Regions from separate parts of the Duganella vulcania genome, predicted to be linked through region 1. Evidence: predicted binding sites of a transcription regulator. Region 1 holds the regulator's gene; the other holds the start of a gene.

Evidence for each region. The regulator FliA, encoded in region 1, starts transcription of late flagellar genes. The targets are predictions, from matches to a motif close to CTAAAGTTTNNNNNNNNNNNGCCGNTA.
Region 2: a site for FliA is predicted at 1,287-1,313, ahead of GTP90_RS33530 (flagellin N-terminal helical domain-containing protein). Genes of this name have one in related genera too.

The regions. Positions count from the first base shown of each region.
Region 1 is NZ_WWCX01000006.1:23,539-27,913, reverse strand. It holds gene flhF (flagellar biosynthesis GTPase FlhF) at 1-604, shown strand, start outside; gene GTP90_RS06785 (MinD/ParA family ATP-binding protein) at 597-1,394, shown strand; gene GTP90_RS06780 (RNA polymerase sigma factor FliA) at 1,438-2,169, shown strand; gene GTP90_RS06775 (flagellar motor protein) at 2,151-2,897, shown strand; gene motD (flagellar motor protein MotD) at 2,899-3,675, shown strand; gene GTP90_RS06765 (flagella synthesis protein FlgN) at 3,694-4,170, opposite strand; gene flgM (flagellar biosynthesis anti-sigma factor FlgM) at 4,179-4,375, opposite strand, start outside.
Region 2 is NZ_WWCX01000148.1:3,298-7,672, reverse strand. It holds gene GTP90_RS33535 (GGDEF domain-containing protein) at 1-1,198, shown strand, start outside; gene GTP90_RS33530 (flagellin N-terminal helical domain-containing protein) at 1,491-3,050, shown strand; gene GTP90_RS33525 (flagellar protein FlaG) at 3,141-3,530, shown strand; gene fliD (flagellar filament capping protein FliD) at 3,729-4,375, shown strand, end outside.

The DNA.
Region 1 (4,375 bases):
CGTGATGCGCCACGGCCCGGACAAGCTGGCCCTGATCACCACCGATGCCTACCGTATCGGCGCCCACGAGCAGCTGCGCATCTACGGCAAGATCCTCGGCGTGATGGTGCACTCGGTGAAGGACGAGGCCGACCTGCGCATCGCCCTGAAGGAACTGAAGAACAAGCACACGGTCTTGATCGACACGGTCGGCGTCAGCCAGCGCGACCAGATGGTGACCGAGCAGGTGTCGATGCTGCAAGGCGCAGGCTCCGACGTCAAGCGCCTGCTGTGCCTGAATGCGACGGCCACCCAGGAAACGCTGAACGAAGTGGTGCGCGCCTATCAGGGCAGCGGCCTGGCCGGCTGCATCATGACCAAGCTCGATGAAGCGGCCGCCATCGGCAACGTGCTGGACGTGGTGATCCGCCAGAAGCTCAACCTGTTCTACGTGTCGAACGGCCAGCGCGTGCCGGAAGACCTGCACCTGGCCGATCCGGCCTACCTGATCGACCGCGCTTTCAAGTTGAAACGCGACGCCGTCAACACCCAATACCTGGACGCCGAACTGCCGCTCCTGATGAGCAACGGTGAACCAGCGCTGCGCGAGGTGCACCTTGGCTAATTTCGATTTCGACCAGGCGGAGGGCCTGCGCCGCATGCTGGCGGGGCCGCAGCCCCGCATCGTCACCTTCCTGTCGGCCACGCCGCAGGACGACAAGGGCGCCATGCTGGTCAACCTGGGCGCCTCGCTGGCGCGCGCCGGCAACGACGTGCTGCTGGTCGATGCCTGCGCCAGCGCCCATGGCGTGGCCTCGCGCCTGGGCGTGGACGGCGGCGCCAGCCTGCTCAACGTGGCGCGCCAGGAGTGCGCGCTCAACCAGGTGATCCACCAGGTGCCGCAAGGGTTCTCTGTGGCGTCGATGACACGCGGCGTGCCGCGCAGCGGCCCGGACGAGACGCGCCGCCTGGCCAAGGCCTTCGATGTGCTGGCCAAGCAGACCGGCATCGTCATCGTCGACGGCGAGTTCGACGGCGTGGCCTTCCCGGTGCCGGTCATGGCCAGCTCGGAAATCGTGGTGCAGGTGTCGAATAGCGCTACCTCGATCAAGGCCGCGTACAGTATGATCAAGCGCCTGAACCAGGAGCTGGGACGGCGGCCGTTCGGAATTGTGGTCACCGGGGCTTCCGAATCGGAAGCAAAGGTGGTATACGATAACATGGCACAGGCGGCCAGCCGATACCTCGCGGTGAACCTCGTTTCGATGGGATCGGTGCCGGCGGATGAATACCTGCAGCGCGCCGCACGCTTGGGGCGTGCGGTGGTCGATGCGTTTCCGCTGGCCGGGGCTTCGGTCGCGTTTCGTCAACTGGCGGGGCGCTTCGCGCTGGCCAGCTCGCCATCTTTCCGTTAAGGGAGCATGACAATTTTAGCGCTTAATCAATAATAAACAGGCTATGTACACGGTCAAAGGGAAAGCGGACAAGGATTCTTTGCTGACGGAGCATATGCCGTTGGTCAAGCGCCTGGCCCATCACATGAAGGCGAAACTGCCGCCCAGCGTCGAAGTCGACGATCTGGTGCAAGCCGGGATGATCGGCCTGCTCGACGCCATCAGCCGTTACGAGGAAACGCATGGCGCCCAGTTCGAAACCTACGCCGTGCTGCGCATCCGCGGCGCCATGCTCGACGAGCTGCGCAACAGCGACTGGCTGCCGCGCTCGATGCGCCAGAACATGCGCAAGATCGAGACCGCGATGAGCACGCTGCAGCAGCGCCTGGGCCATCCGCCGACCGAGTCGGAAGTGGCCAAGATGCTCAAGCTGTCGCTGGCCGACTATCAGGAAATGCTGTCCGACGGCGGCGGCCACCAATTGGTGTACTACGAAGATTTTCACGACGACGACGGCAACGACAGCTTCCTCGACCGTTACTGCTCGGACGAGGAGAGCGACCCGCTGCGCTCGCTGCTGGACGGCGACTTCCGCCAGGCCGTGATCGACGCCATCGACGCGCTGCCGCCGCGCGAGAAGATCCTGATGGGGCTGTACTACGAAGAGGAGCTCAACTTGAAAGAAATCGGCGCCGTGATGGGCGTATCGGAATCGCGCGTATCGCAGCTGCATACGCAGGCCGTGGCGCGGTTGCGCGCCTCACTTCGGGAGCGGTCTTGGACTGGGCCAGCGTAGCCGGGGTGCTGCTGGCGCTGGCCGGCATCGTTGTCGGCCAGACGCTCGAGGGCGGCAAGCTCGGCTCGCTGCTGCAGCCGGCCGCGTTCGCGATCGTGGTCATCGGCACGTTTGGCGCGGTGATGCTGCAGACCCGCTTCAAGACTTTTTTGCGCGGCGTGCGCATGCTGCGGCTGGTGTTCGCGCCGCCGGCCGACACCCGCGCCGTGCTGGCGCGCGACATCAACGCCTGGAACCTGGCGGCGCGCCGCGACGGCCTGCTGTCGCTGGAGCGTTACATGCTGTCGTCCAAGGACCAGTTCAACACCAAGGGCTTGCGCCTGATCGTCGACGGCATCAACCCCGACAAGCTGCGCCAGATCCTCGACACCGAGATCACCGCCTACGAAACCGAGGAGCGCCAGGCGGTGCGCATCTGGGAATCGGCGGCCGGCTATTCGCCCACCATCGGCATCCTGGGCGCGGTGCTGGGCCTGATCCACGTGATGGAAAATCTCACCGATCCAAGCAAGCTGGGCTCGGGCATCGCGGTGGCCTTCGTGTCGACCATCTACGGTGTCGGCCTGGCCAACCTGTTCTTCTACCCGATCGCCAACAAGCTCAAGGCCATCGTGACGCAGGCCGTGCACCAGCAGGAGATCGCCGCCGCCGTGTTCTACGACATCGCCACCGGCGACCACACGCGCGTCATCGACGAGCGCATCGCCACGCTGCTGCGGGAACACTGACATGCAGAACCGCCGCGCCCGCAGGAAGTTCGACGACGAGCCGGAGAACCACGAGCGCTGGCTGATTTCCTATGCCGACTTCATCACGCTGCTGTTCGCCTTCTTTGTTGTCATGTATGCGATCTCGGTGGTCAACATCGGCCGCTACAAGGTGCTGTCGGTCGCGCTGGGGGACGCCTTCGGCGGCGCCGGTTCGGCCAAGCCGGTCACCACCGAGGTGCCCAACCTGCCCATCCCCAATCCCAACCTGCGCCGCCACGCCGAACTGCTGCGCAAGGAAAAAACCCAGATGACCAAGCTGGCGCAGGACTTGTTGTCCACGCTGGCGCCGCTGGTCAAGGAGGGCAAGGTGCGCGTCACGCAGAACAGCCGCGGCGTCAGCGTCGAGATCAACGCCTCGGTGCTGTTCGATCCGGGCGACGCGCGCCTGACCAGCGAATCGACCGAAGCCTTGCGCGCCGTGGCCGGCCTGCTCAAGAGCGACGACCACAATGTGCAGGTGGAGGGCCATACCGACAACCAGCCGATCCGCAACGCGCTGTTCCCGTCCAACTGGGAGCTGTCGGCGGTGCGCGCCAGCAGCGTGGTGCGGCTGTTCATCGACGCCGGCGTGGCGCCGGGACGCTTGACCGCGGTGGGCTTCAGCTCGAACGTGCCGGTGGCGTCGAACGACAATCCGATCGGCCGCGCGCGCAACCGCCGCGTGGCGGTCACGATCTTGTCCGGTATTCCGGATACGGTGACGGAGTTGCCGACGCCGGCGCCGGCTCAGCAGTAGATAAAATAAAAGCGCAGATCAGCCGGCCAGGAAACCGCGGCTGCGGGGCAGGGTGGTGGACAGGCCGCCAGGGCCGTAGAAATTGTTGGCGCCGGCCGATTGCGGACGCAGCGCCTGCAGCGCGCCTTGCGTATGGCCCATCTGCTTGTTGATCAGCATGCCGTTGATGCGGTTGAGTTCCTTGGCTTCGCGCGCGTGGTGCTGCAGCGCCTGCCACAGGGCGGTGGCTTCGGCGGCGTCGGCGCCGCTGGCGGCAACCCAGGCATCCATGCCGGCTTCCTCGGCCGGGTAGCCGGCCTTGCCCAGGGCGCGGTGGCGCTGGGCCGACAACAGGGTCATCTGCGTGACCAGTGCCGATTTCTTCGTGGTGACCGCCGTCAGGCCGTCGATTTCCGCCGCCACCAGGTGTTGCTGTTCCTGCTTCAGGACGCCCAGCAGGGTCGTCATGATCTGTTCTTCTTCACGCAGGCTGTTCAGCGGGGTAGCGGTTGACATGGTATTACCTATCGTTTGCGAGAGTGCAGCAGATCCTTGACTGTATCCAGCAAGCCATCCGCCACTTTTTCCGAGTTGACCTGGAACTGACCGTCGGCAATCGCCAGCTTAATGCGCTCGACCTTCTTGGTATCGAACACAGCGTTGGCGCCGCCGGCCGCACTGGCCGCCAATGCCTGGCCTTGCGGCGACAGGCGCACATTGT
Region 2 (4,375 bases), on a different contig from region 1:
AAGCCGCACGCTGCGCGACCTGCTCAGCCGCACCCTGACCTTCGCGGTGGCGTCGCTGCTGTCGGGCGCGCCGGTGCTGGTGGCCGAGGCCGAATCGCTGGGCGCGGCCACCAAGCTGGCCCACAGCGAGGAGGCGCTGGCCGAGATCGCCGTGCGCCTCAAGCAGCTGTGCTACCAGATCGAGCTGCGCGGCGGCGACAGCGGCGAACAGCAGGAACTGCTGCTGCGCCTGTTCAAGCTGCTGCTGGAGAATGTCAGCGAGCTGCTTGACGACGACAGCTGGCTGCGCGGCCAGATCGAATCGGTGCAGAACCTGATCACCGGCCCGATCGACGTGCGCGCGCTGGAGGAAGCCACGCGCAGCCTGAAGGAAGTGATCTACAAGCAGGGCCAGCTCAAGCACAGCCTGTCGGACGTCAAGCTCACCGTCAAGAACATGATGATGACCTTCATCGACCGGCTCGGCCAGGTCGCGGCCTCGACCGGCGACTTCCACGAGAAGATCGGCGGCTACTCGGAAAAGATCAGCAAGGCCGACAACATCGCCGAGCTCAACAACATACTCGACGAGGTGCTCAAGGAAACCCGGCTGGTGCAGAGCGAGGCGCTCAAGGCGCGCGACAAGATGGTCTTGGCGCGCCAGGAGGTGCAGGACGCCGAGAACCGCATCCACGCGCTGGAGGCCAAGCTGCAGCATTTGAGCGAGCTGGTGCGCGAAGACCAGCTGACCGGCAGCCTCAACCGCCGGGGCCTGGACGACGTGTTCGAGCGCGAGACCGCGCGCGCCGACCGCCGCGGCACGCCGCTGTGCATCGCCATCCTCGACCTGGACGATTTCAAAAAGCTCAACGATACCTACGGCCACATCGCCGGCGACGCCGCGCTCAAGCACCTGGTCAAGATCGTCAAGGACACGCTGCGCTCGATGGACGTGATTGCCCGCTTCGGCGGCGAGGAATTCCTGATCCTGATGCCGGAGACCTCGGTCGAGGCGGCCGCCAGCACGATGACCCGTTTGCAGCGCGAACTGACCAAGCACTTCTTCCTGCACGATAACGAGAAGGTGCTGATCACCTTCTCGGCCGGGGTGGCGCTGCGCCGTCCCAACGAGGAGCAGACCGAGCTGGTCAAGCGCGCCGACAAGGCCATGTACACCGCCAAGCAGACCGGCAAAAACCGGGTGGTGGTGGCCGACTAGCCCCGTTTATTGTCATTTTTATTCCAGCCCGGCGCCCGCCGGGCTTTTTTTTGCCCAAAAACAAGGTCGAAAAATAATTATTTTTGCCCTAAAGATTCCGCGAACGCGGTCGTTTAAACGGGCATGTGCGATGAACTTTAGCCCTGAAATCGAAAATTTCCCGCTTTTTTTGCCCTTAATTTTCCCACTGGGCAACCGTTACCAGTTACAACAGCGGTTTGAATGTCTCGGAATGTGGAGACAGACCAATGGGAACTGAGCATATCGCCGAATCGTATTTTGGAGAAACATCATGGCACAAGTCATCAACACTAATATTGCATCGCTGAATTCGCAACGTAACCTGACCACGTCGCAAGCAAACCTGTCGACTTCGCTGCAACGCCTGTCCTCGGGTCTGCGCATCAACAGCGCAAAAGACGACGCCGCAGGTCTGGCCATTTCGGAACGCTTCACTTCGCAAATTCGCGGCAATACCACGGCTGCACGTAACGCCAACGACGGTATCTCGCTGGCTCAAACGGCCGAGGGTGGCTTGAGCACCGCAGGCGACCTGCTGCAGCGTATCCGCGAACTGGCAGTCCAGTCCGCCAACGGCAGTAACTCCGCATCGGATCGCCAATCGATCCAGAACGAGGTGGGCGCTCTGTCGAAAGAGCTCGACCGCGTTGCCACCAGCACCCAGTTCAACGGCCAGAACGTACTCGACGGCAGCCTGACCAGTACCCAGTTCCAGGTCGGCGCCAACTCGGGCCAAACCATTAACATCGGTGTGCAGAGCGCCCGGGCCAGCGACATCGGCAACAACACCATCAAGCCGGTCGATACGGCCACCTCGCTGTCGCAGGCCGTTACCGGCGCCAATGCCAACCTCGACACCGCCGATGCCGCCAACCTGCTGACCGCCGACGAAACGCTGACCATCAAGTCCGGTGCCGGCACCACCCAAGACATCTTCGTCAAGGCACCGCAGCTGGGCGCTACCCCTCCGGTCAACGGCGACACCGCCGCCTCCACCGCCGCCAAAGTGAACGCCGCCTCCGGCACCACCGGCGTGACGGCGCAGGCCAAAACCGTCGCCACCATCGCTGGCGTCGTCGACGGCTCGGTCAACTTCCAGTTGCGCGGCGCTAACTCGATCGCCAACGATCCAAACTCCAAGGCTGTCACCATTAGCGCCAAAGTGGTCGGTGGCGACCTGTCGGCCTTGGCCCAGGCTGTCAATGCCCAGACCGCGACCACCAACGTCACCGCCAGCGTCAAGCTGGACGCAACCGGCAAAAAAGAACTGCAATTGGTCGACAGCACGGGCAACAATATTCAGTTGTCCTCCCAGACCGGTGACGTGGCACTGCAATCGGCCACCGTGCGCGGCGCGGACATCGGCGGTTCGCCTTCGGCCACCACCGTCTCACTGGCTACCGGCGGCTCGGCAGCGGTCGGTGGTCGCGTCGAATTTTCGTCGGACTCCGGCTTCTCGATCACCAGCACGGTCGGCGTGATCACTGGCGGCACTACCGTCGGCAGCGATCTGCAGTCCGTCTCGAAAATCGACGTCAGCACCGTGGATGGCTCGAACGCTGCGCTGAAGACCATCGACTCGGCGCTGAACTCGATCAACAGCAACCGTGCGGCGCTCGGTGCGATTCAAAACCGTTTTGCGTCGACGATCTCGAACCTGAACACGACGACGGAGAACTTGTCCGCTTCGCGTAGCCGGATTCAAGATACCGACTTCGCGTCGGAAACGGCCAACCTGACCCGCGGCCAGATCCTGCAACAAGCTGGTACCGCCATCCTGGCCCAGGCCAACTCGCTGCCGAACGGCGTGCTGTCCCTGCTGCGTGGCTAAAATCCGGGGAAGGATTGACCCGACAAGGTCACCCTGACTAGGTTCCCCGGCTGATTTATTCAGTCGGGGATTTTTCACAAAGGAAGCATCATGACTATCGATACCATCGGCTCGGCCACCCAGGCCCGCCCAGTAGACCGCCCGGCCACAGCCGCTGGCGGCGATGTCGCTGCGCAAGGCGCCACGCGCGCACCAGCCACTGCCGTGGAAACAGCGGCCGCCGTCAAAGGCCCGGCCAATGTACCGACGCTGGAGCAGGTCAACCAGGCCGTGTCGCAGCTGAACAAGTCGGCGCAAGCCAAGTCGCAAGGCCTGGAATTCTCGGTCGACAGCGACACCAAGCGCACCGTGGTCAAGGTGATCGACCAGACCACCAAGGAAGTGCTGCGCCAGATTCCCTCGCCCGAAGCGCTGGAAATCGCCAAATCGCTGGAGTCGAAGTCCAGCAACTCCGGTTTGCTGATCCAGCAAACCGCCTGAAGCGGCCGCGCTCGCGCGCGCCGCTTTTTTCCCATGCATGGCATCCTGACACCGGGAGCGCCTGCCCACTGCCCCGCCACGTCCCCTTCGCTGCCCGTTTTTTCAGCTTTGCCTGAACTGGCAGGTATTCTCCCCTCTCAAGTCCGGTTTGATTCTGCCGATATTGTCTTATATTATTGCTTTACTTAGGAGCACATCGTGGGCATCTCTTCAGCGGGCATCGGCTCTGGCCTCAAGGTCGACGACATCGTCAGCAAGCTGATGGCAGTGGAGTCGCAGCCGTTGGCCGATTACGACAAGAAATCGGCCAGTTATCTGGCGAAGGTGTCCGCGTTCGGCAATTTGTCGAGCGCTCTCGGCACCTTCCAGAGCTCGCTCAGCAGCCTGAGTTCCCTGTCCGGCTTCCAGTCGCTCACTAGCACCCCCAGCGATTCCTCCGTGCTAACGGCCACCGCCAACAGCACCGCCCAGCCGGGCAACTACCGCATCAATGTCACCCAGATCGCCCAAGCGCAGACGCTGGCCTCCGCCGGTTACAAAAGTACCACGGCGGCCATCGGCCTCGGTGGCAAGACCACGATCAACTTCTCGCTGGGCACGATCAGCGGCGGCACCTTCGGCATCGCCGGCACCGCGCTCGGGGCCAGCCTGAGCAGCGGAGGCCTGACACCGGGCTCGCTCAGCATTAACAACACCGCAATCAGCACCGACGGCACCACCCGCAGTGCCCGCCTGCTGGCCGACGCCATCAATGCCAAAAGCACCACCACCGGTGTGTCGGCCAAGGCCGCGCCCACCGTCACCAGCGCCACACTGTTCGGCGGCGGTGGCGCCTCCAGTTTCGG